2 linked regions of the Solidesulfovibrio magneticus RS-1 genome follow. The main gene of each other region encodes a partner of the protein of the gene in region 2 in a complex. Links are inferred from orthologs where the notes say so. Each region holds a gene or a part of one and is shown on either strand. Other genes may lie near its edges. The genes, in order: trxA and DMR_RS00740.

Region 1 (14,021 bases), 2.2 Mb from region 2 along the record:
AGGTCGGTGGAAAAGCCGAACATCCGGCGAAGCGGAGCCAAGGCCGTGACCGTCTTGTGGCCGCCCCGGTCGGCCATGTTCTCGATCTTGGCCCCCTTGGAGCCGAGCAGGCCGGCCACGTCGCCGATGAAGGCGTCGGGAACGCCGATCTCCAGTTCCATGATAGGTTCAAGCAAGGCCGGCCTGGCGGCGGCCAGGGCGTTTTTCAGCGCCTGGGCGGCGGCCATGCGGCAGCCGATGTCCGTGGTCTTGCCCTCGACCGGAAAGACGCCCGTCACCCGCACCCGCACGTCCTGGACCGGATGGCCGCCCAAGGGACCGCTTTGCAGGCCGTCTTCAAGGCCTTCGGCCATGGCCGCGCTCCAGGCCGGCGGATAGGCCAGGCGGTCGATCTCGAAGGAAATTTCCCGGCCGGTTCCCCGGGGCAGCGGCGATACGGCCACCGTCACCCGGCCGTGATGGCTGCGGTCGCCGAGTTCGCGGTCGAACACGCCCTCCCCGGCCGCCTCGGCCACGACGGTCTCCTGATAGACCACCTGCGGCTTGCCGGCGCGCGGTGAAACGCCGTATTCGCGCCGGGCCCGCTCCAGCACCACGTCGAGGTGGAGTTCGCCCATGCCCGAAAGAATCATCTGGCCGGTGTCGGGGTCGTGGGCCACGGTCAAGGTCGGGTCTTCCTCGGCCAGCTTGTCCAGGACTTCCTTGAGTTTGTCGGTCTCTTCGGCGTTTTTGGGCTCCAGGGCCAAGCTGATGACCGGCTTGTAGCCGCCGATGGCCTCCAACAAGATGGGGCTGGCCTTGTCGCACAAGGTGTCGCCCGTGGCTGCCCGGCGCAGGCCAGCGATGGCCACGATCTCGCCGGGGCCGGCCGTCTCGGCCTTTTCGCGGTGGCCGGCGTGAAGATGAAACAGCCTAGCTGGCCGCTCGATTTCGCCGCGCGTGGCGTTCCAGACGTCCTTGCCGGCTTCCAGGCGGCCGGAATAGACGCGCACGAACACCTGCCGCCGGCCGGTCTCCATGCTGACCTTGAAGGCCAGGGCGGCCAGGGGCGCCTCAGCCTCGGGCGGATAAACGATCTCGGTCTTGGAAGCGGGATCGACGCCGCGCGCCCCGCCACGGTCAAGGGGGCTTGGCAGATAGGCCAGGATGCCGTCGAGAACCGGCTGGACGCCGATGTTCTTGAGCGCCGAGGCGGCGAAGACCGGCGTGACCTTGTGCTCCAGGGTCCCCAGGCGCAGGGCGGCCTCGATGGCGGCGGCGGCAATGGCCTCGCCGCCGAGGTAGGCATCCATGAGCGCCTCGTCGTAGTCGCAGGCCGCTTCAACCAGTCGCTCGCGCCAGGGCGCGGCATAGGCGGCTTCGTCGTCGGTCAGCGGCCGGCGTGAAACCTCCTCGCCGTCGCTGGAAAAACGGACATGCTCCATGGCGGCCAGATTGATGATGGCCGTCAGCTCAGGCCCCTGGCCCAGGGGGATAGTCACGGCCACGGGATTGGCGCGCAGCTTTTCGCGCATGGCGGCCAGGGCCGCCTCGAAATCGGCCCCGGGCCGGTCGAGCTTGTTGACCACGGCGATCTTGGGCACGCCATAGGCCATGGACTGCCGCCAGACTGTCTCGGACTGGGGTTCCACGCCGGAGACAGCGCAAAAAACGCCCACCGCGCCGTCGAGCACCCGAAGCGAGCGCTCCACCTCGATGGTGAAATCCACATGGCCCGGGGTGTCGATGATGTTGATCTGATGGTCTTTCCAGGCGCAGGTGGTGCAGGCCGAGGTGATGGTGATGCCGCGTTCCTGCTCCTCGGGCATGAAATCCATGGTGGCGGTGCCGTCGTGGACCTCGCCCATGCGGTGGATGCGGCCGGAAAAATAGAGGATGCGCTCGGTGAGCGTGGTCTTGCCGGCGTCGATATGGGCGATGATGCCGATGTTGCGCAGGCTGGCCAGACGGCTTTTCTTCGCCCCTTTCTTCGAGCTCATGCGTCCTCCGGGCCGGGCGTCGGAGCATCGGCCGCGCAGTTGGGATCAACGACAGCGGCGAAGCGGCGCCGGCGAAAGGCCTCGGGCGGCAAGTGCGGCCACAGCCAGAAGCCCTCCCGGCCCGGCCCCAGGCACAGCGGCGCGTCGGCAGCCAGGGTCAAGGCCTCGTCAGCCGTCACGTAGACGGCGTCGTAGGCGGCCTGACCGGCTTCGGCCAAGCTTCCCTGCCCCGTCTGCCAGCCGGACAGCTCGGGACATTGGCCATCATGGCTATAAAACGTGCAATCCGGATGGGCAAAGGACAGGGCTGCAGCGTCGAAACCGGGGCCGAACACGCCGGCTTTGCCGGCCACGGCGGCCCGGCGGACGTCGAGGCCGGGCGATATTCCGGCCGGCAGGATCAGCTCGCCAAGGAGGACCACGACGCCCCGCCCCTTGGCCGGAAGCTCGGCCAGGAGGCCGGCCCAGTCGCGGCGGGAGATCCGGGCGGCCGTTTCCACGCCGCACAGCTCCAGGGTGGTGATTAGCGGTTTGGGCCAGGCCGCGCCCACCCGCACGGCGGCCACGTCGGGCACGCGGGCGCACAGGGCGGCCATGACCACGGCGGACAAGCGGGCCGGAGACAGGAAATCCCGGCCGCAGGCCACGAGCACGTAATCCTGGGGGACATCGAGAGAAGCCGCAAGCAGGTCATGGCCCAGGGCGTCGCAACGCTGCCTGGAGGCCGGCAGGGGGCCGCCCATGGCCGCGTACATGGCGGCCAGGCCGGTCTTGATCCAGGCGCGCTCCCGGTCGGGCGTGCGGGCGTAGGCGGCGGCAAAGGCCGCGTCGGCCAGGCGGGCGCGTTCCAAGGCTTCGGGCCAACGGCCCATGGGCAAGGACATCAACGCGTTCATGAAGTCCCCGCGCGGCAAACGCAAACGGGGCGGCCAGCCGCCCCGTTTTGCCGCCGTATGGCCCCAGAAGTGAAAAGCTTCCGGAGATCGATGGTTACAACCAGCGCTTGGTCCAGTGTCGCCAGCTGCCTTCAATGGCCTGGCGTTCGTTTTCGGTCAGGGTCTTTTGGTATTCAAGGTAAGACAGCTCGGCCCGCAGCTTGGCGTATTCGAGCACTTCCTCAAGATCCTTGTAGTTCTCCACCGTGTACATATAGCGCTTCCAGGCCGCGCCGTACTGGCTGGTGCGCCAGTAGAAGTCTGCCACGAAGAGCTCATGCTCGGCCATGCGCTTCTTGCAGCGACGAATGTAGTCGGCCGCTTCCTTGCCGTACTCGGTATCCGGGAAGGTCTGCTCCAGGAGGTAGAAATACTGGATGGCTTCCTGGAGATTGCTTTGCGGCATGTCGATGGATTCGGAGCGCTTGAAGTTGGAGACGCCGACTTGGTAAAGCACGTAGGGAATCTCTTCGCTTCGTGGATGGACCGACTCGAATTCCTTATAGGTTTCAGCGGCCATGCCGTAATCTTCGGTGAGGAAGTAGGCGTCGCCCAGGGCAACCGTGCCCATGGGCGTGTACGGGCTAAACGGATAGCGGTCCTTCAATTTCATGAAGTAATTGATGGCCCCATAGTAATCCTTGTCAGCCATGGACTGCCGTCCAGCCTCATAGAGTTCCTGGGCGGTATCCTCGGGCGGCGGCAGGAAATAGTAGTCGATCATGCCGGCGCAGCCGCCAAGGAACAGGAGCAGAAAGCCCAAGGGCAGGAAACGGCGCAACATCACATTCATGGTATATTCCCGGTATGGCCCGGTCCTGGCCGGGCGCCATGCGGCGGTCGGGTTCCTTTGGTAGGCGTCAGCGGAACCCGGCGTCTCGATGCGCGTCCTCTTACCAAATGGCCCCAAGGGGCACAACGCAAAAAATGCCGGACCCGTCAGCCGTCCGTTCGAAGCGGCGCGGTCGCACGGGTCCGGAAATGATCAGTCTTGCGGGAACCGCGTACTGATGTAGGCGTAAGCGGCGTGGGCGGCCACGGCCCCGTCGCCCACGGCGGTGGCCACCTGGCGGCAGGACTTGGACCGGATGTCGCCGGCGGCGTAGATGCCTTCGATGCTGGTGCGCATCTCGTCGTCGGCCAGGATGAATCCCTGGTCGTCGCGGGTGAGTCCCGGCGGATAGAAATCCCCCTGAGGCTCGAAGCCGACGAACACGAACACGCCGTCCACCGGGATGGTGCGGCAATCGCCGGATTTGACGTCGCGGACCTCAATGCCGGTGACGGCGTCGCCGCCGGAAATGGAGCACACGACCGTGGAACGCAACACCTCGATGACCGGATGGGTGAAGCAGCGATCCTGAAAGCATTTCTGGCCACGAAAATCGTCGCGACGATGGATCAGGTAGAGCTTTTTCACCAGCCGGGCCAGATACAGCGATTCCTCCAGGGCCGAGTTGCCGCCGCCGATGACGGCCACAGTCTGGTTCCTGAAGAAATTGCCGTCGCACAGGGCGCAGTAGGACACGCCCCGGCCGGCCAGTTCGCGCTCGCCGGGGATGCCGACGCGCTTGTAGCGCGCGCCGGTGCACAGCACCACGGCCTTGGCCTCGACCACCTCGCCGCCAACGCGGATGCGATGCAGTCCGCCTTCGGACTCGATGGCCGTGACCTCGTCATTGATGCGCTCGACGGCATAATGCCCCAGGTGGGCGGCCATGGCGTCGGCCAGCTTCCAGCCCTCGATGCCATCCGGGAAGCCCGGATAGTTCTCAATCAGATGCGTCATGAGCATCTGGCCGCCCGGCGAGAGCTTTTCGATCATGGCAACGGACACGTCGGACCGGGCCAGATACAGGGCGGCCGTGATGCCGGCCGGGCCGCCCCCGATCACGACGGCGTCGAATCGTTTCATGGATTAGAGCGCCTTCTGGGAGAGCATTTCCTTGATCGAGCTTTTGGACACGGCACCGGTGATCTGCTCCACCACTTCGCCGCCCTTGAACAGGATCAGGGTGGGGATGGCGCGGATGCCGTACTTGCTCGGGGTGCTCGGGTTTTCGTCGACGTTCATCTTGGCCACCTTGACCTGGCCGGTGTACTCGTTGGCCAGTTCGTCGATGACCGGACCCATGGCGCGGCACGGCCCGCACCAGGGCGCCCAGAAATCCACCAGAACGGGCAGGTCGCACTGCAGGGCTTCGGCTTCGAAGTTGGCGTCGCTCAGTTGGATGGCCATGGATGCTCTCCTTTCATGGTCTGGCCGACCGCCGGGGCGGTCGGGTTTCTGGCGTTATCGGGACGGCGGGTCGCGCCGTTTGCCGTCATACTCAAGGGCCGTAATCGTGCGAACCTATTGCGCCGGCGAGGCGCTGTCAACCGATGCCGCCTTGCCGGACGGTCCGCCGGCATAGTCCCAGGGCACCTTTCGTCCCCGGGGGACGGCAGTCAGCGCCAGGTCATGGGCATAGCCCGCCTCGGCCAGCCGGCTGCCTGCCGCCGCGATCATGACGGCGTTGTCGGCGCAAAGGGCCGGCTCGGGCAAATAGAGCGGCAGGCCGCGTCGGGCGGCCAGATCGGCCAGCATGGCCCGGATGGGACCGTTGGCGGCCACGCCGCCAGCGGCGATGAGGCTGGCCGGCGGTCCGGGCTGCCGATCCAAGGCCCGCTCGAACTTGATGCGCAGCGTCTCGGCAATGGCGAAATTGAGCGAAGAACAGGCCCGCCGCAAGGCCATGGGCCAGGCCTCGGGGTCGATGGCCCCGCCCGCCTCGGCCAGGCTGCCGGCACGCAGTTCGGGATGGGCGGCGGCATAGGACGCCACGGCGGTCTTGAGGCCGCTGAAGCTGAAGTCGAAATGATCGTTATCCAGGAACGGACGCGGGAAAAGGGTCTTGTCCGGCGCGATCCCCCGGCCCAGCACGTCGATGTAGACGCCGCCGGGGTACGGCAGATTGAACGACTTGGCGGCCTTGTCAAAGGCCTCGCCGGCGGCGTCGTCCAGGGTGCGGCCGAGCACCTCCAGGGACAGGGCCGATTCCAGGCGCACGATCTGGGTATGGCCGCCCGAAACCAGGAGCCCCAGGGCCGGAAAGGCCACGTCCCGGCCGATGGTCGCGGCCAGGAGATGGGCGTGGAGATGGTCCACGCCAATGAGCGGCTTGCCCGTAGCCAGGCTCAGCCCCTTGGCCGCGGCCAGCCCCACCAGCAGGCTGCCGAGCAGGCCCGGCCCCCGAGCCACGGCAATGGCGTCAACGTCGGCAAGGCTTCGTCCGGATGCGGCGAAAAGGGCCTGCAACAGCGGCCCCAGGCGGCGCAAATGCTCTCGCGAGGCCAGCTCCGGCACCACGCCCCCGAAGACGGCATGGAGATCGGCCTGGGAAGCGAGTTTTTCCAGGACGGGACGGCCGTTTTCGAAAAGCGCCACGGCCGTCTCGTCGCAGGACGTCTCAATGCCAAGACAAAGCATGTTGCTTAAGCTTTCCTGGCCCGGCCGTAGATTTCCATGACCTTGGCCACGTCGTTTTTGCTACCGATAAAAAGCGGCACCCGTTGATGCAGCTCCTCGGGTTCGATGGACAGGATGTCGCGCTCGCCGTCGGTGGCCGCGCCGCCGGCCTGTTCGATGACAAAGGCCAGGGGATTGGCCTCGCACAAAAGGCGGAGCTTGCCCTGAGGCTTTTTGGGGTCGCGCGTGTCGGCGGGATAGAGGAAAATGCCGCCGTAGAGGAGATTGCGGTGGAAGTCGGCCACCAGCGACCCGATGTAGCGGCCGCCGTAGGGCTGGCCGCGCGGGTTGTCCGTGCCCTTGAAGGCGCTGACGATCTCGCGGGTGGGCTCGTCCCAGTAGGACCAGTAGGCCTCGTTGACGGAATAGACCTTGCCGGTCTCCGGAGTGCGGATGTCGGGGTGGGACAGCAGGAACTCGCCGACGCTGGGGTCCAGGGTGAAGCCATGGACGCCCCGGCCGGTGGTGTACACGAGCATGGTGGAGGTGCCGTAGAGGAAGTAGCCGGCGGCCACCTGCTTGGCGCCCTGCATGAGCAGATCGCACAGCTTGTCGCCGGAGCACCCCTCGGCCACGCGGTAGATGGAAAAGATGGTGCCAACGTTGACGTTGGCGTCAATGTTGGAGGAGCCGTCCAGGGGATCGAAGATGAGGAAATAATCGCCCTTGGGGAACTGGTCGGGGATACGCACGATGTCGGCGTTTTCCTCGGAGGCGATGGCGCACAGCACCCCGGCCCGCTCCATCCGGTGGATCAGCACCTTGTTGGCGTATTCGTCGAGCTTTTGGACCTGCTCGCCCTGGACGTTGACCTCGCCGGTAAAGCCCAGCACGTCGACAAGGCCTGCCTTGCTGACTTCCCGGGAGATGATCTTGGCGGCCAGGATCAGGTCGTTGAGCAGCCGCGTGAAGCGGCCCGAGGCCATGGGGGATTCTTTCTGATGCAACAGCAGGTGTTCGGTGACGGTGATCTGCGGCATGGCTGTTCTCCTCAAGCCTGGGCGGCAAAGGCCCCGGCGCGGCTCGCGGGTTTTGCGGCCTCGTCCCAACCTACCCCCAGACCGAAATACCCACAAGATTTTCCAGGGTTGGGAAGAAAAAAAAGCCGGCGGCTTCGACCGCCGGCCAACGATGCATCGAGAAGGCCGTCTAGGGAGTGGTCAGATCCGTAGGCTGCGGCAACGGCTCGGTGGAAGGCAGCGCCTTGTTGGGTTCGGGCGCGGGCGCGGCTTCCTTCTTGGGTTCCGGTTTGGCGGCGCGCACTTCCCGGGCGTCGGTGAGATAAACAAGCTCCAACTGGCCGAGGTAACGGGCCTGCCAGACGTATTCGCCGCCCCCGGTCCGGATGTCGCCTTGCACCTCGCCCTTGAGGATGTCGCTCCATTTGAGGGCGGCCAGGGACTCGCCCTGCCCGGCTCCGCCGGCCCAGAGCAGGCCTTCGGTGGACACCACCACCAGCGCATTGGGGTCGGGAGAAAAGCGCACCAGGTTACGCGGGTCGAAATTGACCACGACCAGACCGGCCCATTCGTTTTCCTTGAAAAACGGCATGGCGATCATGACCACCGTGCCCATCTCGTCGGACACCACGCGCGCGCCCATCTTGCGAACCTTGTAGCGGTCGGCCATGTCGAGCAGGGACGCGTAGTCAAGGGGACGCATGGGCGTCGAAGGCACCTGGCCGACGATGGCTCCCGAAGCATCGACCACGGCGATGCCGGAGAGCCAGGCATTGGCGGACAGCAGCTGCTGGGCCCATTCGGGGTCCGGGGCCGCGTCCTGGCTGCCCAGGGTGCGCAGCATGGCCAGCAGCCGCTCGTCCACGGGCATCATGAGAGCGGCCAGGCGTTGCAGGCCCTTGTCGGAGATGCCCTGGTCGCTGAAGTCGATGGAGGGGTCGGTGTTGATGTATTCCCGGTACAGCTTGCGGGTTTCGCGCCACTGGGTTTTCATGGTGCCGCAGCCGGCAAGGATGCAAAGACAGACAATGGCGGCAATGGCCGCGAGAACGGTGCGTTTCAAAGCCGTATCCTCGTGCGGTTGGCGTATGCGGTGGAGGCGGTTAGCCGAAGGCGGCGGTTACGATCCGGCCCGGGTTTCCAGGCGGTTGGCCAGGGCTTCGAGAAAATCAGCCAGCCGGTTGGCCGATTTGGGGCCAGCGGCGGCGGGCGTTTGCACTGGGTCCTGCGAGGCGGGCCGCCCCGTTGCGCCCAGGGCGTCCATGAGGGCGCGCAACTCCTCGCGTTCGGCGTCGGTTGCGGCGGCGGCCAGGAGTTCCTGATAAATGGCGCGCGCGCCGGCCAGATCACCCTGCTCGGCCAGGACGGCGGCCATGGTCCGGGTGCGCACGCCCTGTTCCTTGCCCTTGGCGGGCTTGGACCGGGGACGGGGTTCAACGGTTTCAGGAGCGTCCAGCAGACCGGCCAGCTCCATGACCTCGCGGGCACCGCGCAGCTCCGGGCCAGCGGCTTCGACAGGACCAGCGGCAATGGCCGACGGGGCAGGGCCCGTTTCCGGGGGCAGGTTCTCGGCTTCGGACAAGGCGGCAGTCTGAATGACCGGACCGCAAGGGACGTGCGACAGCTCACGAACCGCCTCGATTTCCCCAGTCGGCTCAAGCAAGGCCGATTCCGATACCCCTGGCCTATCACCCAGGGCGGGGGCCACGGCATCCTGAGACACGGCGGCGACGTCCGAGGCAATGCTCGCCGACTGCGCAGCAGCGGCTTCTTCTTCGCCGCCGTCCGGCCCTGACTGCTCCGATCCGCCGGACGCCTCGGCGGTTCCCGGCCCGGAAGAGCCTTCGGACGGCTCAAGGGAACCGGCGGCCTGACTCAGGCTTTTAAGCCCCCGCTCCATGACCTCGGCCCAGGTGAGGGTCTGGTTCTGGAAGTAGTGGGCCAAAAAGAGCATGGCCAGGGAGGGGTCCTTGGCCCGGGCGGCGGCGGTCTTGGACCACAGGAGCCAGACCGAGGGATAGCGCGCCAACAGCGCGCCGACGTCGGCAAAGACCTGATCGGCCTGCTCCTCCTTGCCCTGCCGGGTAAGGAGTTCGATGAGCAGGAACTTGGCTTCGAGGTGGTCGGGATGGAAACCGATGCCGCGTGAAAGCACGGCGGCGGCCTCGTCGTGGCGGCCTTCCTCGGCCAGGCTGCGGGCCAGGGGGAAGAAGACCTTGGAGTTGGGCTCGATTTCCAGGACTTCCCGGTAGATTTCGATCTTACTGAGCATCGGCCCGCTTTCCTTCCTTGTCCCGTTCCGGCTCCTTGGCGGCGGGCGGGTCCTTGGGAAACTGGTAAAGGATCTCGTTATCCTTGAGGTAGTTCATCTGGGACCGGGCCATTTTCTCGGTGAAAGCCTGATCGGTCTTGAGCCAGCGGATTTCCTGGCTGAGGTCCAAGGACTTGTCGTTGACGGCTTCCAGGCGTTGCTTGAGCTGCTCATGCCTGGATTTGAGTTCGAGGTAGGCAAAAATGCCGTTGTCGCTCCATATCAAATTATAGAGCAGGAACACATTGAAGAAGATCAGCGCCGTCAGCAGGAACCTTCGCCAGATCATGTCATTGCACGACGTATTTCTTCGGGCGTTTGGTATCGGACTGGGCCAGGGGCTCCTTCAGTTCGCGAAGGAAATTCTCGGTGGCCGCCTCGATGCGCAACACGTCCTGTTCCTCCACTTCGATGTCTTCGACCTGGGAGAGAAACATCTTGAGCACCTTGAAGTCGCGCAGCAGATAATGCCCGAACTGGAGGCGCTCCAGATCGGGTTCGAGCTCCAGGATGGTGTGCAGGCAGTTTTCGATACGGGCGGCGAGATTGTCGTCCAGGTGCGTCCCGGACCAGGCGCCCTTGCCGAGGCCGGCCCGGGCGGGACGGACCCGGCGACGGGCCAGCTTGGAAATGTTTTTGGCTTTCATAGCGCCTTGTCGCAAAAGGTGTTGGTCAGCGGGCGAGGCATGGCCGCTTCGCTACCGGGCGGCCTTGTCCGACCACTTCGCCTGCTTGCTGAATCCATAAAAGTAATTGACGCCGGAAACAAGGGTCAAAACCAGGGCCAGGTACAAAAGCGTCTGTCCCAGCGGCGCGGGGTCGAAACCCCAAACGGGATAATGCAGCAGCAGCGGACACAGGGCCACCATCTGCAAAACGGTCTTGAGCTTGCCGTAGCGGTCGGCGGCGATGACCACGCCGTGGTCCACGGCCATGGCCCGAAGCCCGGTGACGGCGATCTCCCGGCCGACGATGACCACGGCCACCCAGGCCTCGACCCAGCCGAGTTGGACGAGCATGATGAGCGCGGCGCTTATCAGCAGCTTGTCGGCCAAGGGATCAAGAAACTTGCCGAAATTGGTGACCAGATTGCACCGCCTAGCCACCACGCCGTCCATGATGTCGGTGACGGCGGCGGCGATGAACACCATCATGGCGGCAAAACAGGCTCCCCGGCTCGGAAAATAGAGCAGGAGCACCAGGATCGGCACAGCCCCGACGCGGGCCAAGGTGAGGTTGTTAGCAAGATTGAACATAGCGTGGTTAGTCCCTGGTGGTTTCGTGGCGCAGGCAGGCAATTAAAGCAATACCGGGCCGGCGTCAAAGCCTTCCGCCCGGCGCGCCGCAGCCATCGGCCCCGCAACGCGCCGCAACGGGCGTATTTTCGGCCTGGGCGATTTCCGCATTGCCGCGGGCCGCTCGACAATCCGCCAGTTAGGGCCTCGGGTAGGCGGCGGCTTCGAGGCTGCCCCGGCAGGCGGCGGCCACATGGTCGGCCAGGGCGGCAAAGGCGGCCTTGGCCGGATGGTCCCCGGGCAAAAGGGCCACCGGCCGGCCCAGGTCGCCGGCCGCCACCGTGGCCGGGTCCAGCGGCACCGCGCCGAGGAACTCCAGGCCGAAATCCCGGGCCAGGGCCTCGCCGCCGCCTTTCTTGAAAAGTTCGATCTCCTGACCGCAGTGCGGACAGGCCAGCCCGCTCATGTTTTCCACCACGCCAAGGATGTTGGCGTTGGTGTACTGGAGAAAATTGATGCTTTTGCGCACGTCGGCCAGGGAGACCTCCTGGGGCGTGGTCACCAGCAGGCACAGGGCGTCGGGCACGGTCTTAAGCACGGTCAGGTGCTCGTCGCCGGCTCCGGGCGGGGAGTCGATGACCAGATAGTCGAGGTCGCCCCAGTCCACGTCGGCGATGAACTGGCGTATGGCGGTGGTTTTCATGGGACCTCGCCACAACACGGCGGCATCGGGATCGGCCAGAAGCGACTGCATGGAGACGACGGAGAGATTGTCGCCGAAGCGTTTGGGGGCGATGGCCGCCTCGCCGCCGGCGGTCATGGCGCCGGTCAGGCCCAACATGCCCGGCACGCTCGGGCCGTGGAGATCCACGTCCAAAAGCCCAACCCTGGCCCCGCCGGCGGCCAATGAGCAGGCCACGTTGACGGCCACGGTGCTCTTGCCGACCCCGCCCTTGCCGCTCATGACCACAAGCTTGTAGCGGATGCGCTCCAAGGTCTGGCCGATGCGGGCTTGGCGGCCGTCGCTGCCGGTCGCCGCCCCAAGGGGCTTGCCCGGTCCGGTGCAGCCGCGACAGGAATCGGATTGCGTCATTGAGCCAACTCCTTCACGAAGCCTGCCAGCCGTGGGTTCCGACGAGGTCGACGAACATGACCCCGCCGAGATCGCGCACGATGACCCGGCCGTTATCCCGGCGCACCAGGCACAGGGTCTGGTTTCGCCGCGAAGTCCCCACCGGTATGACCATGCGCCCGGCCGGGCCGAGCTGGGCCACCAGCGGGGCCGGAATCTTGGGCCCTCCGGCGGCCACCAGTATTCGATCAAAAGGAGCCTTCTCAGGCCAGCCCAGGGTGCCGTCGTCAAGTTTAAGCTGCACCCGGTCGTAGCGCAAGGCGTCGAGCCTGGCCCGGGCCTGTTCATAGAGGGGCTTTATCCGCTCCACGGTATAAACCTCGGCGCCGAGTTCGGCCAGCACGGCGGCCTGATAGCCCGAACCCGTGCCGATCTCCAGGACCTTGTGGCCCGGGGCGACCTCAAGCAGTTCCGTCATCCAGGCCACGACATAGGGCTGGGAAATGGTCTGGCCGTGGCCGATGGGCAGCGGGTGGTCCTCGTAGGCCTGGGGAATGAGCGCCTCTTCGACGAAAAGGTGGCGCGGCGTCTTGCGCATGGCCCGCAGCACCTCGGGCCGGGTCACGCCCCGGGCCTCGATCTGTTCCCGCACCATGCGTTCCCGGCTGCGCCGCAAATCGGTCTTGACCCCAGTGGCGTTCATCAGTTTCCTTTCACGGGGAAGCATCCTTCCCCGCGCCATTCCAATCCTCTTCGGAAAACAGAATTTCCGCCTCAAGTCAACGCCTTGCGCCTTGACACGGCCGGTGGTCGATGCCAACTCACGCAGATCACCAAGGAGGTGTTCATGCTGACTACTCGCGACCTCATGACCGAGGATCTCATCGCGTTGCGCCACGACGACAGCCTGTTGTCCGCCAAGCGGACCATGGAAGAGGCGCGCATCCGCCATCTGCCCATCATCGACGGTTCCGGGGCCTTTGTGGGGCTTGTCACCCACCGCGACCTGCTCGCCGCTTCGGTGTCCCGGCTGGCCGAGATCGACGCCCAGACCCAGGAGGACATCTACGCCGGCATCCCGCTGGGCGAAGTCATGCGCGCCGACGTGGCCATGGTCACCCCGGACCTGCCCCTGCGCCAGGCCGCCGAAGTGCTGCTGACCCAGAAATACGGCTGCCTGCCCGTGGTCGAGGGGGGCAAGCTCGTCGGCATACTGACCGCTTCGGACTTCATTCGCCTGAGCCTGGAGCTCATGGACGCCCTGGAGGCATCGGAAAAGCTCGAATGTTTGACCGAAAACGATTAACCCCGTGAATCCTTTGAAAAGCATTGTGCGTGCGCCGACTTTCACCCTGGCGGACAGCGTTTTTTGCCAAAAGAGTATTGACTTCCGGCTTGTGAAATTTTACGCTTTTCCACTGAATTACGGCGGCGGAGCAGTTGCCTGACGCCCCGCCTGCGTAGTCGCAGCGGCAAGGTCACTTTCACCGTTTCTTGGAGCTTAAGGAGGGAGTTGGATGCGTTCCAAGGTCATGCTTTCCGGGTTGATCGTTATGGTGTGCAGCCTGGCCCTGGCCACGGCGGCCTATTGCGAGGGCGGCAAGTTCAGCGACATCGTGGATGCCAAGTCCACCCTGTGCTACCCCCTCGAACTGACCTTCAAACGGCCGTCCGGGGTCCTCAAGACCAGCTTTGCCCCGGTCAAATTTTCCCACGGCCAACACGCTTCCGTAGCCTGCGTCACCTGCCACCACATGTGGGACGGCAAGGGTGAGATCCAGGGCTGCGCCGAAGCCGGCTGCCACGACAACCTGAAGGACCGCCAGGAAGCCACGTCCTACTTCCGCGCCTTCCACGACAAGAATGCCGACAACAGCTGCCTGGGCTGCCACATGAAGCTCAACGTGGAGCGCAAGGCCAAGGGCCAAAAGCCCCTGTCCGTGGCTCCCTGCTCCAACAACGGCTGCCACGTGGCCGCGAAGTAGCTTTTTCAGGCAACTATCGCCGCCAAGTAAACGCCCT
Region 2 (14,238 bases):
TCGCCAAGGCCCGGGCGGGCCTGGCCGTCTATCTCCTCTACGACGAGATCGGCAGCCATTCCCTAAACGCCGCGTATCTGGACGAACTCAAAAAGGCCGGCGTCCAGGCCTCGCCCTTCAACACCACCCTGGGCTGGCGCAACCGGCTCCAGCTCAATTTTCGCAACCACCGCAAGATCGTGGTCACCGACGGCGTCGCGGCCTTTGTGGGCGGCCATAACGTGGGCGATGAATACCTGGGCAAAAGCCCGCGCCTGGGCCACTGGCGCGACACCCACGTGCGCCTGGACGGCCCGGCCGTGGCCCTGGTGCAGCTGTCTTTCCTGGAGGACTGGTACTGGGCCACGAGGCAGACCCCGGCCCTGCGCTGGGAGCTGGCCCCGGCTCCGGGCGGCGACATGCCGGTGCTGGTCTTGCCCACCGGCCCGGCCGACGACATCGAATCCTGCGACCTCTTTTTCTTCCAGGCCATTTCCGCCGCCCAGAAACGCCTGTGGATCGTCTCGCCCTATTTCGTGCCCGACCGCGAGATCATCTCGGCCCTGCAGCTGGCCGTGCTGCGTGGCGTGGACGTGCGGGTGATGCTGCCCCACAAGGCCGACCACCACATGGTCTACCTGGCCTCGTTTTCCTATCTGGCCGATCTGGAGACCCTGGGCGTCAAGTTCTACCGCTACCAGAACGGATTTTTACACCAGAAGATCATTTTGGTGGACGACGTCATGGCCAGCGTGGGCACGGCCAACTGCGACAACCGGTCGTTTCGGCTCAATTTCGAACTGACCCTGGCCGTTGCCCACAAGGGTTTCATCGCCGACGTGGAAGCCATGCTGCGGGAAGACTTCCAGCACTGCCTGCGGGCCACGGCCGACGACTACGCCGACCGTTCGTTTTTTTTCAAGACCGGCGTCATGGTCAGCCGCCTGTTCTCGCCCATCCTGTGACCGGGCGGGCGGTGGTCGGCCGTAACCCGGGCCGGACATTGGATCGGCAACGGCCCCGGCTGCCGCCGACTTGCCGCCCGACGTCCTGTCCCGAGCTCCCAGCCTTGCCCAAAACCGCAAAAAGCCGCCGACTCTCGGAGCCGGCGGCCTGGGCGGGATCGCTCCCGCAGGCTTTTCCCGGCCTGCCCGACCTGATCGGCCGGGGCACGGCTGGGAAGTGATGCAGCGTCCCATGACGCCCGGGGATTTCAGGAGGGCGACGTCAGGACACGACCTCGCTTTGCCCGCGGACGACGCCCGGACGCAGGGGCCGCCCAGGAGCCGGATACAGGATGCGCCGCAAATGGCGGTCGGACAGTCCGTACTGGTCGCGCAGGGCGAAGAGGTCCGCGCCGTCACGGTGCCGCCGCCGAATCTCGGCGTCGCGACGGCGTTTGCGGGACGACGTCCCGTTGGGAATATCCAACCGACAACCGCCCCAGGCGGCGATCAGGGCGTCCAGGGCGGCCCGGGCCGCCTCGGCTCCCAGGCTTTGCGCCAATGTGGCCTCCAACTCGGCTTCACGCATGCAACCGTCTCCATGGTCTTTGGGTGGAACTGCGGCCTTGCCTGAAACCAGAATTATTCCTATTAGGAATATTTGTCAAGAATAATATTCCAAAAAAGGAATGGACATTGCCTCCCAGACTGGGGCACAATCCGGTCATGATGCGCGACGCCTGCCCTGCCGCCGCCTCCCCGGAGTCCGGGTTTCGGACCGAGGAGGATCATTTTTTCTGGAAGGCGCTGGTGGAGCTGGCCGCCGCCCAGGAAGCCAGCCAGGGCGAACTGGCCGCCTTTGCCGGGGCCAGCCAGGGCTACGTGAGCAAGATCCTGGCCGGCAAGCAGGCCCCCAAGCCGGCCCTGCGACGACGGCTGGCCGCCTTTTTCGGGCTGTCCTACGAGGATATGCTGGCCTTTGGCCGCCAACGCCTGGACGCCGCCGCCTACCCGGCCGAGGAAGGCGCGAGCCGGCGCTGCCAGGTACGCGAACCGGCCTACGGCGGGAGCGAGGCGACGGGGCGCGGCGGCGAGGCGCTGCGGGCCTGGCTTCGCGACCTGCACGCCCGGGAGGATCGCCAATCGGCCTACACCGAAGTGCCCCTGCGCGAGGCCACGGCCTCCATGGGCGGCGGGTCCACCGAAACCGGCGACCGCACCCTGAGCTACTTGAGCTTCCGCACCGACTGGATCCGCTCCAAGGGCAACCCCGAATACATGACCGCCATCCGGGCTTTTGGCGACAGCATGGAACCCACCATCGCCGACGGCTCGGTGGTGCTCATCGACGAGGGACGCCGCCAGTTCGTCAAAAACAAGGTCTACTACCTGCGCTACAACGGCCAGATGTACATCAAGCGCCTCATCGACGCCGGGGGCCGGCTCGGCATCGCCTCGGACGCCGACGCCAACGTGCTGCTTGTGTCCGACGCCGACGACTTCGAGATCATCGGCCGCTGCATCTGGACCGCCCGGGAATTGGACTGATGCCTGGGCCGGCATTTTAGGAATATTATTCCAAAAGCGAAGGCCCCGCCGCAGCGGGGCCTTGTCGTTTCAAGGGAGGGCGTGGGCCACACCCCTAGCTGTTGCTGCGGAATGTGGCCACGAGCTGCTCCAAGGCCTCGACCTGCCGGCTCACGCTGGTGACCACCCCGGCCGACTCGCGCATGCCCTGGGCGATCTCCGAGGACAGGCGGCTGACCGCCTCCTCGGCCCGACTGATTTCCTCGCTGGTGGCCGACTGCTCCTCGGCCGCCGTGGCGATGCCCTGGACCTGGGAGGACGTCTCGTCCACCAGGGCCACGATGCGGGCCAGGGCCGCCTCGGATTCGCCGGCCAGTTCCGTGGCGTGGGCCACGGCGGCGGTCGACTCGTCCACCTTGGCCATGCTGTCCCGGGCGCCGGCCTGAATGGCCCCGATGGACGCCCCGACTTCCTTGGTGGCGGTCATGGTCTTTTCGGCCAGCTTGCGCACCTCGTCGGCCACCACGGCAAACCCGCGACCGGCGTCCCCGGCCCTGGCCGCCTCGATGGCGGCATTAAGGGCCAGCAGATTGGTCTGGTCGGCGATGTCGGAAATGACGTTCATGATGGCCCCGATGGCCTGGGCCTTGGCCCCAAGCTCGTCCATGCCGGCCTTGACCTGGCGCGAGGCCGCGTCCACTCGGCCGATGGCGGCGATGGACCGTTCCACCACGGCCCGGCCGTCCATGGCCTGAGACCGGGCGGCGTCGGCCTTGGTCGAGGCCTCGGCCGCGTTCTTGGCCACCTCCAGCACGGTGGCGTTCATCTCTTCCATGGCCGTGGCCGTCTCGGCCGTGCGCCGTTCCTGCTCCTCCACCGAGGCGGCCACGGTGGATATCTCCCGGGAAAGTTCCGCCGCCACCCCGTCCAGGGCCTCCATGACGCCCTGGAGCTGGTCGGCGGCCAGAAGCAATCCCTGGGTCTTGGCTTCTTCCGCCTTGGTCTGGGCGGTTTTGACGTCTTCCAGGGCCTTGGCCACCTGGGCGGCCTGGGCCTCGGCCTCCCGGCTCTTGGCCTGGGCCTCGGCCAGATTGGCCTTGATGCTGGCCCCCATGGCGCCCAGGGCCTCGCCCAGGGTTTGCAGTTCGTCGCCCGAGGCGATGGCGATGCGCCGGTCCAGATCGCCCTTGGCCACGGCGGCGGCGAAATCCACGCATTGGCGCAGCTTGCCAAGCACGGCCACGCGCAACAGCACGAGGATGGCCGCCAGGATGGCCACGGTGACAATGAGCGCGATAATGGCGTTTTGCCGCGTGGCCGCGTCGGCGTAGGCCCCGAACTCGGCCACTGGCGCTTCCACGGCCACAAACCAGCCGGTCTTGGCGTCCCGGGCCACGGCCACGAGATGCCGGCCCGAGGCGTCCTCGTATTCGAGCACGGCGCTTACAGCCACGCCCAGAACCCGCTTGCCGGCCTCGGACCGGCCCAGGTCGTCCTTCATGAGCTGCTTCTTGTCCGGGTGGGCCAGGGCCATGCCCTGGGCGTCCAGGATAAAGGCGTAGCCCGTCTCCCCGACCTTAAGCGACGTCAGGTCGGCGGTCAGCGACTCCAGATCCATGCCGGCGTTGACCAGGCCGACGAGCTTGCCGGCGGCGTCGCGGATGGGCTGGGCCAAAACCACGGCGGCCTTGCCCGTGGTGCGGCTGACCAGAGCCTTGGACACCACGTCAGCCTTGCCTGCTGTCATGACCGCGGCGAAGTAGTCGCGGTCGGCCACGTTGACCTTGCCCACGGCCGCCGGGTTGGTGGACGCCAGACACAGGCCCGAGGCGTCGAAGACGTTGGCATAGTCCACCCCGGTCATGCCCTTGACCAGACTCGTCAGCAGCTCGGAGGCCGCCTCGCCGCCCTGGCCCTGGGCGGCCCGGGCCAGGGCCGGAGCCTTGGCGAAACTGGACAACAGTTTCAGGTTGTCGGCCACCGAACCAGCCACGTCCTTGGCCAACGACTGACCAAGCAAGGCCATGGTCTGTCCCTCGACCTTGGTGAAGGCCGATTTGACGGCGCGATCATTGACCATGACCAGAGCGGCCATGCCGACGACAACAAGAACAAAGGTGGGGGCGAAGAATTTGGCGCGAAGCGACAGGCGCATGGCGTTCCCTCCAGCGACAAGGGTTCCGGGCTGCGGGGAACGCAACAGCCCGGGGGAATACCTGTTATGCCAACCTGACAGCAAGATGTCTATAATCGGCCAAAGTTGTTGTTATGAGAACAGCCAACGGCTCCTTACGGACAGCAGGGCACGCAAAAGGCCTGGCGTTCAGGCCAGGCCTTTTGCAGCCGGAAGCAGTGCCCGGCAAAACCGCCTCGAGCGCCTTTCGGCCGGAGTTTTACGGGTCGTGCGTTGACGCCCGGCCGGGTATCTTGGGACAACGCGGCAGGGCATGGCGCGGCGCGCCAACGGGAGGCCCCGGCCACGAGAGCTCCGGCCGTTATTCCCCGAGATTCTCCGGCAGACCGGCCACGAAATCCCGGATGGCGTCGCGCACCCGGCGATAATGCGACAACGCCTCCTCCTCGCTGGCCGCGCCGGCGGCCAGGGCCGGGGGATCTTCGAAACCGACATGGACCTTTTTGACCGGGCCCGGGAAAAACGGGCACAGGTCATGGGCCGAACCACACAGGGTCACGACGTAGTCAAAGGCGACGTCGGGCAGCTCGGACACAAGCTTGGAGGACTGTCCCGAAATGTCCACCCCGGCCTCGGCCATGACGGCCACGGCCCGTGGATTCATGCCGTGTTTCTCCACTCCGGCCGAATAGGCGGTAAGCACGTCGCCGCGAAGCGCCCGGGCAAAGCCCTCGGCCATCTGGCTGCGACAGGAATTGCCGGTGCACAGGAAGAGGATATTTTTCAAAGATGCCTCCGGCGGGCGGGGGGATGATCCCCCCGGGCCCCGGCGATGGGAAAAGGGTTTATTCGGGTTGCTGGCGCAGCCCACGTTTCAGGCGGCGCGTCTTGGGAAAATACCATGGGGTTTTTCAAATAAACAACGGTTTTCACACGTGGCCGGCAAAACGCGTTCTGCACGCGTTACCGCCAGTGTCGCGTCCCTTAAGAAATACGACAGTATTTGTTAAGACAAATTCATGGCGTTAGTCTGTTGCCAGCGAATTGTCCGGTATGCTTTTCGTGGACACGACACTAGGCCCGGTCGCCCAAGGGACGGGCGGCCTCGCCGGCCAGTTCCCGGGCCAGGACGGCCATGCGCGCCTTGATGGCGTCGCGGATGCCCCGCACCGCCTCCAGGCGCTCTTCCTCGGTCCCGGTGACGGTGGCCGGGTCCGGGAAGGGCAGATGCAGCCGCCGGGCCACGCCCGGAAACACGGGGCACTTGCCCTCCAGGGACTCCTCGCACACGGTGATGACGGCGTCGTAGAGTTTGCCGTCGCGGAACAGATCAAAGACCTTGCGGGTCTTTTTCTCGGACAGGTCAAGGCCCTCCTCGGCCATGACGGCGACCACGAGCGGGTTGATCACCGTGGGATCAAGACCGGCGCTTTCGACGGTCACGCCGTCGCCGGCCATTTGCCGCAAAAAGGCCTCCGCCATCTGGCTGCGGGCGCTGTTGTGCACGCAGATGAAAAGCACGCGCATGAAATCCTCCTTGTCAACCGGATGCCCCGGCATAGCCCGACGCCGTGGCATTTCTGTTACAGACGCGGCGGGCACGCCACATGCCCAGGCCAGACGACCAAGGGAAAAACGGCGAAAGCTCCTGCCGGCCCGTCCAATGGTTCCCCGGCCATGCCCCTGCCCGTCGCGTCGCGAGTTCCCCTGGCCTCTCTCCACAGGCTGGCGTTTCCTTTTGTCCTGTCCGGCAAACAACGGGGCGGATTTTTCAAACTACCAAAATCATGCGGCATATATTTACCCACGACCCACACCCATGGGGCAAGTCGTCCCACGACGGGCCAGTGTCCCCTTTTTACCCAACGCGCCCTGAAGCGTGGGACAACTTGTCCAACTGCTGGTAAGATACTGTTTTTGTGTGATTTTTGTGTGTCGGGACGGCAAGGGGGCCGGTATGGGCGGGCGAGATGGGACGTTGGGCGGCCAGACTGCCCCCGGGGCAAAAAGGTCTGACGTTTTAAACGCTTGAAATACATGGACCACCAAGTTGGCCCGGGAATTGCTCTAGAAGGGGCAACGTTTACGCATACGCCAAACGGAAATCAGGTTTGGGGTCCGTTCGCAAAACCATAACCTTAACCACAGTGAGGTTGGCACCATGGCTGTTCGCGAGCAAGTTTACGGTTTCTTCATTCCCAGCGTGACCCTTATCGGCATCGGCGCCGCCAAGGCCATCCCCGAGAAGATCAAAGCCCTGGGCGGCAGCAAACCGCTGATCGTCACCGACAAGGGCGTGGTCAAGGTCGGCATCTGCAAGCAGGTCACCGATCTCCTCGACGCCGCCGGGATGAAGTACCATGTGTACGACGAGACCATCCCCAACCCCACCGACGAAAACGTCCACAAGGGCGTGGAAGTCTACAAGGCCAACGGCTGCGACAGCCTCATCACCCTGGGCGGCGGCTCCTCCCACGACTGCGGCAAGGGCGTCGGCCTGGTCGTGACCAACGGCGGCAAGATCCATGACTACGAAGGCGTGGACAAGTCCTCCAAGTCCTTCATGCCCTACCTGGCCGTCAACACCACGGCCGGCACCGCCTCGGAAATGACCCGCTTCTGCATCATCACCGACCTGTCCCGCCACGTGAAGATGGCCATCGTTGACTGGCGCGTCACCCCGCACATCGCCATCAACGACCCGGTCCTCATGGTCGGCATGCCCCCGGCGCTGACCGCCGCCACCGGCATGGACGCCCTGACCCACGCCGTGGAAGCCTTCGTGTCCACCATCGCCAACCCGATGACCGACGCCTGCGCCATCGAAGCCTTCAAGCTGATCTTCAAGTACCTGCGCAAGGCCGTGGCCAACGGACAGGACATGGAAGCCCGCGAAGGCATGTGCTTCGCCGAATACCTGGCCGGCATGGCCTTCAACAACGCCTCCCTGGGCCACGTCCACGCCATGGCGCACCAGCTGGGCGGCTTCTATGACCTGCCGCACGGCGAATGCAACGCCATCCTGCTGCCCCACGTCGAGAAGTTCAACCTGATCGCCAAGGCCGAGAAGTTCGCCGCCATGGCCGAGATCATGGGCGAGAACATCGCCGGCCTGTCCACCCGCGACGCCGCCGAACTGGCGCTCAAGGCCATCCGCCAGCTGTCCGCCGACGTCGGCATCCCGTCCGGCCTCATCGAGCTTGGCAAGAAGTACGGTAAGGACGTCAAGGCCTCTGACATCCCGACCATGACCGGCAACGCCCAGAAGGACGCCTGCGGCTTCACCAACCCCCGCTGCCCGACCGACAAGGACGTTTCCGACATCTACACCGCCGCCCTGTAACAATCAGGAACGCGGGATGCGAAAGGGGGGCCTTCGGGCCCCCCTCTTGACGAGCAGCCCAGGGAACCTTTCCGGGCGGCTCCGTCAGGCGCAAACGACGATAACGGCAATCCGGCATGGCCTAAGGCCGTGGCAGCGACCCGGCCATGTCTTTTTGCGGACGCATTCTCAGGCCGAAAATGCGTCCGAACGGACCGAAAATGCGGCCCATGTCGGCCGAAATTTTCCGACTTTGTACCAAAATGGCACAAGGTCACTATGCCAAAAATCTGGAGCTTTGGCATAACCACGCTACTACATTCGGTTTTTTCCTCCAGGCTCGACGCCCGGTCCGGGGTGGCAAACACCTGACCGCCGTGCTATCCACCCCGGACTGCGGTCGTCGTGCCCGCCGGGGGGGTCTGGGCGTCTGGGCGCTCCGCTTGCGATAGTGTCGTCACCTTTCACGTCAACCGGATAGGATCGAATGAACATCATCAATCTCACCCGCGATTATGACGAGGATTTCGTTCACAGGGTGGAGGAGGAGTCCGGTCAGAACGTCAGCCTGTGCTACCAGTGCGGGAACTGCACGGCCGGCTGTCCGTACACCTTTGCCTACGACATCCCCGTCAGTCAGATCATGCGCCTTGTCCAGGCCGGCCAGAAAAAGACCGTGCTCTCCAGCAAGTCCATCTGGCTGTGCGCCACCTGCGAATCCTGCACCACCCGCTGCCCCAACATGATCGACGTCGCCTGCGTCATGGACGTGCTGCGCCACATGGCCCGCCGCGAGGGCTTGGCCGCCGTGCCCCAGGTCAAGACCTTCTGGGACAGCTTCCTGGATTCCGTGCGCGCCCACGGCCGGGTTTTCGAACTCGGACTGCTCATCAACTACGTGACCAAGACCGGCCGGTTCTGGACCGACATGGACCTCGGCCCCAAGATCCTGCCCAAGGGCAAGCTCGCGTTCAAGCCCCACGACATCCAGGGCAAAGAACACGTGGCCCGGATTTTCGAGCGTTTTGAGAGGGAGTCCAACTCATGAGCGAAGCCATCGCCTACTACCCGGGCTGTTCGGGCCTGGGCACGTCCAAAGAGTACGACACCTCCACCCGGGCCGTGTGCGCCGCCCTGGGGCTGTCCCTGGTGGACATCCCGGACTGGAGCTGCTGCGGCTCGTCTCCGGCCCACACCAAGGACCACGTGCTCTCCGCCGCCCTGGCCGCCCGCAACCTGCAGCTCGTGTCCGACATGGGCCTTAAGGCCGCGGCCACGCCCTGCCCGAGCTGCCTGACCAACCTGCGCACGGCCAACCACCGCTGCGAGGCCGCGCCCTTTAAAGCCAAGGTCGACAAGCTCCTGGACGATCCCTACGCCGGCGGCGTCAACGCCGTGTCCGTGCTCCAGGCCCTGGTCGAGATGGTCGGGCTGGACGCCGTGAAATCGGCCACCCGTACGCCGCTCAAGGGCCTCAAGGTGGCTTGCTACTACGGCTGCATCATGAACCGGCCGCCCGAGCTCATGGCCTTTGACGACTGCGAAAACCCCATGGCCATGGACAACATCCTGGCCGCCATGGGGGCCGAGGTCGTGCCCTTTCCGCTCAAGGTCGAGTGCTGCGGGGCCTCCTACGGCATCCCCCGGCCCGACGTCGTGGCCAAGCTCTCCGGCAAGCTCCTGGACGCCGCGGTCAGCGTCGGCGCGGACATGGTCGCCGTGGCCTGCCCCCTGTGCCAGATGAACCTGGATCTGCGCCAGGGCCAGGTCAACCGCGCCGGCGGCACCAACTACCGGATGCCGGTCCCTTACTTCACCCAGCTCATGGCCGTGGCCCTGAACATCGCGGACGAGGACATCGGGTTTGGCAAGCTCTGCGTGGACCCCAGGCCCGTCCTTTCCAAGGCCCTTGCGGTCGCGGACTAACAGCGAGGGAGCATAGGCAATGCGAATCGGCGTTTTCGTCTGCCACTGCGGCAGCAACATCGAAGGCACGGTGGACACCGCGACCGTGGCCAAGGCGTCCCTGGATTTTCCCGAGGTCGTCTACGCCACGGACACCATGTACGCCTGCTCGGAACCCGGCCAGGACGGCATCATCCAGGCCATCAAAGACAAAAACCTTACCGGCGTGGTGGTGGCTTCCTGCACCCCGCGCATGCACGAGCCCACCTTCCGCAAGGCCGTCGAACGGGCGGGGCTTAACCGCTTCATGTTCGAAATGGCCAACATCCGCGAGCACGTCTCCTGGATCGGCCGGGACCGCGAGGCCAATACCAACAAGTCCGTGGATCTGGTGCGCATCGCCGTGGAAAAGCTGCGCCGCGACGCGCCGCTGATCCCCAGCAAGTTCTCGGTCAACAAGCGCGTCATGGTCATCGGCGGCGGCGTGGCCGGCATTCAGGCGGCCCTGGACTGCGCCGACGGCGGCCTTGAGGTCGTGCTGGTCGAGCGCGAATCCTCCATCGGCGGCAAGATGGCCAAGCTCGACAAGACCTTCCCCACGGTCGACTGTTCGAGCTGCATCCTGGGCCCCAAGATGGTCGACGTGGCCCAGCACCCCAACATCACGCTCCACGCTTACGCCGAAGTCGATTCCATCGGCGGCTACGTGGGCAACTTCCAGGTGCAGGTCAAAAAACGCGCCACCTACGTCGATTGGGAACTGTGCACCGGCTGCGGGGCCTGCATGGAGAAGTGTCCGAGCAAGAAAAACCCGGACGCCTTCAACGAAAAGATCGGCCCCTGCACCTCCATCAACATTCCCTTTCCCCAGGCCATCCCGAAAAAAGCGGTCATCGACCCGAGCACCTGCCGCCAGTTCGTCAAGGGCAAGTGCGGCGTGTGCGCCAAGGTCTGCCCGACCAAGGCCATCCGCTACGACATGACCGATGAGATCGTCACCGAGGACGTCGGCGCCATCGTGGCCGCCACCGGCTACGACCTCTTCGACATCTCCAAGGTGACCGAGTACGGCGGCGGGCGCTACCCCGACGTCATCACCGGCCTGCAGTACGAGCGTCTGCTGTCGGCCTCCGGCCCCACCGGCGGCCACATCAAGCGGCCCTCGGACGGCAAGGAACCCAAAAACGTCGTCTTCATCCAGTGCGTGGGTTCGCGCGACAAGTCCCTGGACCGGCCGTACTGCTCGGGCTTCTGCTGCATGTACACGGCCAAGCAGACCATCCTGACCAAGGACCACATCCCGGATTCCCAGTCCTACGTCTTCTACATGGACATCCGCTCCCCCGGCAAAATGTACGACGAGTTCACCCGCCGGGCCATGGAAGAGTATGGCGCGCGCTACATCCGGGGCCGCGTGGCCATGGTCTACCCCAAGGGCGACAAGATGATCGTGCGCGGGGCCGACACCCTGGCCGGCACCCAGGTCGAGATCGAAGCCGATCTGGTCGTTCTGGCCGCCGGCGCCGAAGCCGCCAAGGGCGCGCCCCAGCTGGCCGAGAAGCTGCGCATCTCCTACGACAAGTACGGCTTTTTCATGGAAAGCCATCCCAAGCTCAAGCCCGTGGAGACCAACACCGCCGGCGTCTATCTGGCCGGCTCCTGCCAGGGCCCCAAGGACATTCCCCAGTCCGTGGGCCAGGGCAGCGCCGCCGCCGCCAAGGTTTTGGCCCTGTTCTCCAAGGACATGCTGGAAAGCGATCCGCAGATCAGCCGCGTGGACATCAAGCGCTGCGTGGGCTGCGGCAAGTGCATCATGACCTGCCCGTTCAAGGCCATCAAGGAAGTCGAATTCCGGGGCCAGAAAAAGGCCGAGGTCATCGAGACCGTCTGCCAGGGCTGCGGCATCTGCACCTCCACCTGCCCCCAGGGGGCCATCCAGCTGTCGCACTTCACGGACAACCAAATCCTCGCGGAGGTCAACGCCTTATGCCAGTCCTGACCGGCAAGGAACTGCGGATCGTCGGATTCCTGTGCAACTGGTGCTCCTACGGCGGCGCGGACACGGCAGGCGTTGGGCGGTTCAATCAGCCCACGGACCTGCGGATCATCCGCGTGCCCTGCTCCGGGCGCATTGATCCCCTGTTCATCGCCAAAACGCTGATAAACGGCGCCGACGGCGTCCTCGTCTCCGGCTGCCACCCGCGTGACTGCCACTACGCCGAGGGCAACTTCTACGCCCGCCGGCGTCTGGAAGTCCTCAAGCGCTTCCTGCCTATCCTGGGCATCGACCCGGCCCGGTTCGACTACACCTGGGTCTCGGCCTCGGAAGGCCAGCGCTGGCAGAAGGTGGTGACGGTGTTCACCGAACAGATTCACGCCCTGGGACCGGCGACGCGCCACGAGAACGTGTCCCCGGAACTGTTGGCCAAGGTCGCTTCGGCCATCCAAGGAGGCAACCGTGTCGCGGCTTGACGCTCTCAAAACCCGCATCAAGGAGGCTTTGCCCGGCCTTGAATGCGTCATCGGTTGGCAGAAAGGCTACGACGCCCTGCACAACACGCCGCTTTTCATCCGCGGCGAGGCCGACGTGGACAAGCTGGAGTGGGGGGCGCTCAACGTCCACAATCCGGCCGTCTACCTGCCGAGCTTTGCCGGCAAGAAGGTCGGCGTGGTGGTCAAGGGCTGCGACTCCCGCTCGGTGGTCGAACTGCTCCAGGAAAAACTCATTGACCGCGACAACGTCGTGATCTTCTCCGCCGGCTGCGACGGCGTGGTGGACATCGCCAAGGTGCGGGCCAAGCTGGCTGCCGCCGGATTAAACGCCGGCAACGCCGAAAAGGTGGCCGTGGACGGCAAGACCGTCACCGTCACCGCCGCCGGCAAGGCCGTGTCCATGCCCATGGCCGAGGTGGCCGCCGACAAGTGCCTGCGCTGCCAGTTCCCCAACGCCGTGCTGGCCGACGCCTTTGTGGGCGACCCGGCTCCCCAGGTCCAGGCCGCGCCGGCCGCCGACGCCGACCTGGCCGCCCTGGACGCCATGAGCGTGCCCGAGCGCATGGCTTTCTGGCGCTACCACATGGACCGCTGCATCCGCTGCTACGCCTGCCGCAACGCCTGCCCCATGTGCGTGTGCCGCGACCACTGCATCGCCCAGAGCCGCGAGCCTCACTGGCTGAGCCAGGAAGACTCGGTGACGGAAAAGCTGATGTTCCAGGTGGTCCACGCCATGCACCTGGCCGGCCGGTGCACGGAATGCGGCGAATGCCAGCGGGCCTGCCCCATGGATATCCCGGTTCTGGCGCTCAAGAAGCACCTCAACCGCACCATCCACGACCTGTTTAATTACCAGGCCGGTGTTGACGTTGCCGCGATCCCGCCGCTTTTGCAGTTTAAGCTCGAGGAAGACAACATCAAGGAGCGAAGCTGGTAATGGCCGCCGTCAAATACATCCCCCGGGAGAAACTCCCCGAGTGGCTCAAGGCCCTGGCCGCCCAAAGCCGGGTGCTCGTCCCCGTCGAGGAAGGCGGCAGCGTGGTGTTCCGGCAATACGACCCGGCCCGCGCTCCGGTCTTCGGTTCCGACGCCACGGCCCCGCCCAAGGGCGCGGTCTTCCCGGCCAGCCAGGAGCTTTTCAGCTACGCCTACGGCAAGGAAGGCGAGGACCACGCCCCGACCCTCAAACTTGATCCCAAGACCGAAGCCCAGCCCACGGTGGTCTTCGGCTCCAAGCCCTGCGGCGCGCGCGGATTTCTCATCTTCGACCGCGTCTACATGGGCAAGAAGTTCCCGGACCCGTATTACATCGCCGCCCGTGAAGCCACGGTGTTCGTGACCATGGCCTGCGCCACGGTGGAGAACACCTGCTTTTGCCACTGGGTCGGCTCCGGACCGGCCGACGCGGCCGGCTCGGACGTGCTTTTAACCCCGGTCGAAGGCGGCTACACCGTCGAGGCCGTGAGCGAGAAGGGCGCGAAGTTCCTGGACAACCCGGCCCTGACCGACGGCGCGGCCAAGGCCGCCGAGGCCGAGGCCGTGAAAAAGGCCAGCCGCGACGCCCTGGGCGAAGCCCCGGACATCGCCTCCTCGCCGGCGGCGCTTTTGGCGCTGTTTGACGACCAGGAGTTCTGGCGCGACCAGTCCGACAAGTGCGTGAGCTGCGGGGCCTGCACCTACCTGTGCCCCACCTGCTACTGCTTCTCCATCACCGACGAAGGCACGGGCACGGCCGGCCGGCGGATGCGCTCCTGGGACGCCTGCATGCACTTCCAGTTCACCCTGGAAGCCTCGGGCCACAACCCGCGCCCGACCAAGGCCCACCGCCTCAAAAACCGCGTCGGCCACAAGTTCAGCTACTACCCGACCCTGCACGACGGGCTTATCGCCTGCTGCGGCTGCGGGCGCTGCGTGAAAAGCTGCCCGGTCTCGGT

Evidence for each region.
Region 1: the proteins of DMR_RS00740 (region 2) and trxA are in contact, whole or in part, in an NMR structure (PDB 2IPA), measured with the Bacillus subtilis proteins. The link is inferred for Solidesulfovibrio magneticus RS-1 from one-to-one orthologs.

The regions. Positions count from the first base shown.
Region 1 is NC_012796.1:2,429,742-2,443,762, reverse strand. What follows is about bases 3,494-6,166. They hold trxA (thioredoxin), read right to left. Parts: upstream 5,154-6,166; coding sequence 4,833-5,153; downstream 3,494-4,832. Other genes in these bases: tsaD (tRNA (adenosine(37)-N6)-threonylcarbamoyltransferase complex transferase subunit TsaD), read right to left, coding at 5,268-6,166; trxB (thioredoxin-disulfide reductase), read right to left, coding at 3,900-4,829; DMR_RS10290 (outer membrane protein assembly factor BamD), read right to left, coding at 3,494-3,707. In the rest of the region: fusA (elongation factor G), read right to left, coding at 1-1,979; DMR_RS25605 (hypothetical protein), read right to left, coding at 1,976-2,875; more of DMR_RS10290, read right to left, coding at 2,970-3,493; more of tsaD, read right to left, coding at 6,167-6,383; fbp (class 1 fructose-bisphosphatase), read right to left, coding at 6,389-7,402; DMR_RS10265 (PDC sensor domain-containing protein), read right to left, coding at 7,572-8,444; DMR_RS10260 (tetratricopeptide repeat protein), read right to left, coding at 8,502-9,653; DMR_RS10255 (FtsB family cell division protein), read right to left, coding at 9,643-9,981; DMR_RS10250 (hypothetical protein), read right to left, coding at 9,983-10,339; pgsA (CDP-diacylglycerol--glycerol-3-phosphate 3-phosphatidyltransferase), read right to left, coding at 10,391-10,948; DMR_RS10240 (Mrp/NBP35 family ATP-binding protein), read right to left, coding at 11,127-12,020; DMR_RS10235 (protein-L-isoaspartate(D-aspartate) O-methyltransferase), read right to left, coding at 12,034-12,702; DMR_RS10230 (CBS domain-containing protein), read left to right, coding at 12,847-13,305; DMR_RS10225 (cytochrome c3 family protein), read left to right, coding at 13,517-13,984. UniProt on the Bacillus subtilis protein: Participates in various redox reactions through the reversible oxidation of its active center dithiol to a disulfide and catalyzes dithiol-disulfide exchange reactions.
Region 2 is NC_012796.1:189,326-203,563, forward strand. Bases 3,659-6,548 are described here. They hold DMR_RS00740 (arsenate reductase ArsC), read right to left. Parts: upstream 5,372-6,548; coding sequence 4,946-5,371; downstream 3,659-4,945. Other genes in these bases: DMR_RS00735 (methyl-accepting chemotaxis protein), read right to left, coding at 3,659-4,605; DMR_RS00745 (arsenate reductase ArsC), read right to left, coding at 5,659-6,111. Outside these bases: cls (cardiolipin synthase), read left to right, coding at 1-944; DMR_RS00725 (Mor transcription activator family protein), read right to left, coding at 1,207-1,512; DMR_RS00730 (XRE family transcriptional regulator), read left to right, coding at 1,620-2,471; more of DMR_RS00735, read right to left, coding at 2,566-3,658; DMR_RS00750 (iron-containing alcohol dehydrogenase), read left to right, coding at 6,746-7,927; DMR_RS00755 (4Fe-4S dicluster domain-containing protein), read left to right, coding at 8,394-8,954; DMR_RS00760 (CoB--CoM heterodisulfide reductase iron-sulfur subunit B family protein), read left to right, coding at 8,951-9,832; DMR_RS00765 (CoB--CoM heterodisulfide reductase iron-sulfur subunit A family protein), read left to right, coding at 9,852-11,810; DMR_RS00770 (hydrogenase iron-sulfur subunit), read left to right, coding at 11,798-12,283; DMR_RS00775 (4Fe-4S dicluster domain-containing protein), read left to right, coding at 12,270-13,241; DMR_RS00780 (4Fe-4S dicluster domain-containing protein), read left to right, coding at 13,241-14,238. UniProt on the Bacillus subtilis protein: Catalyzes the reduction of arsenate [As(V)] to arsenite [As(III)]. In vitro, can dephosphorylate para-nitrophenyl phosphate (pNPP).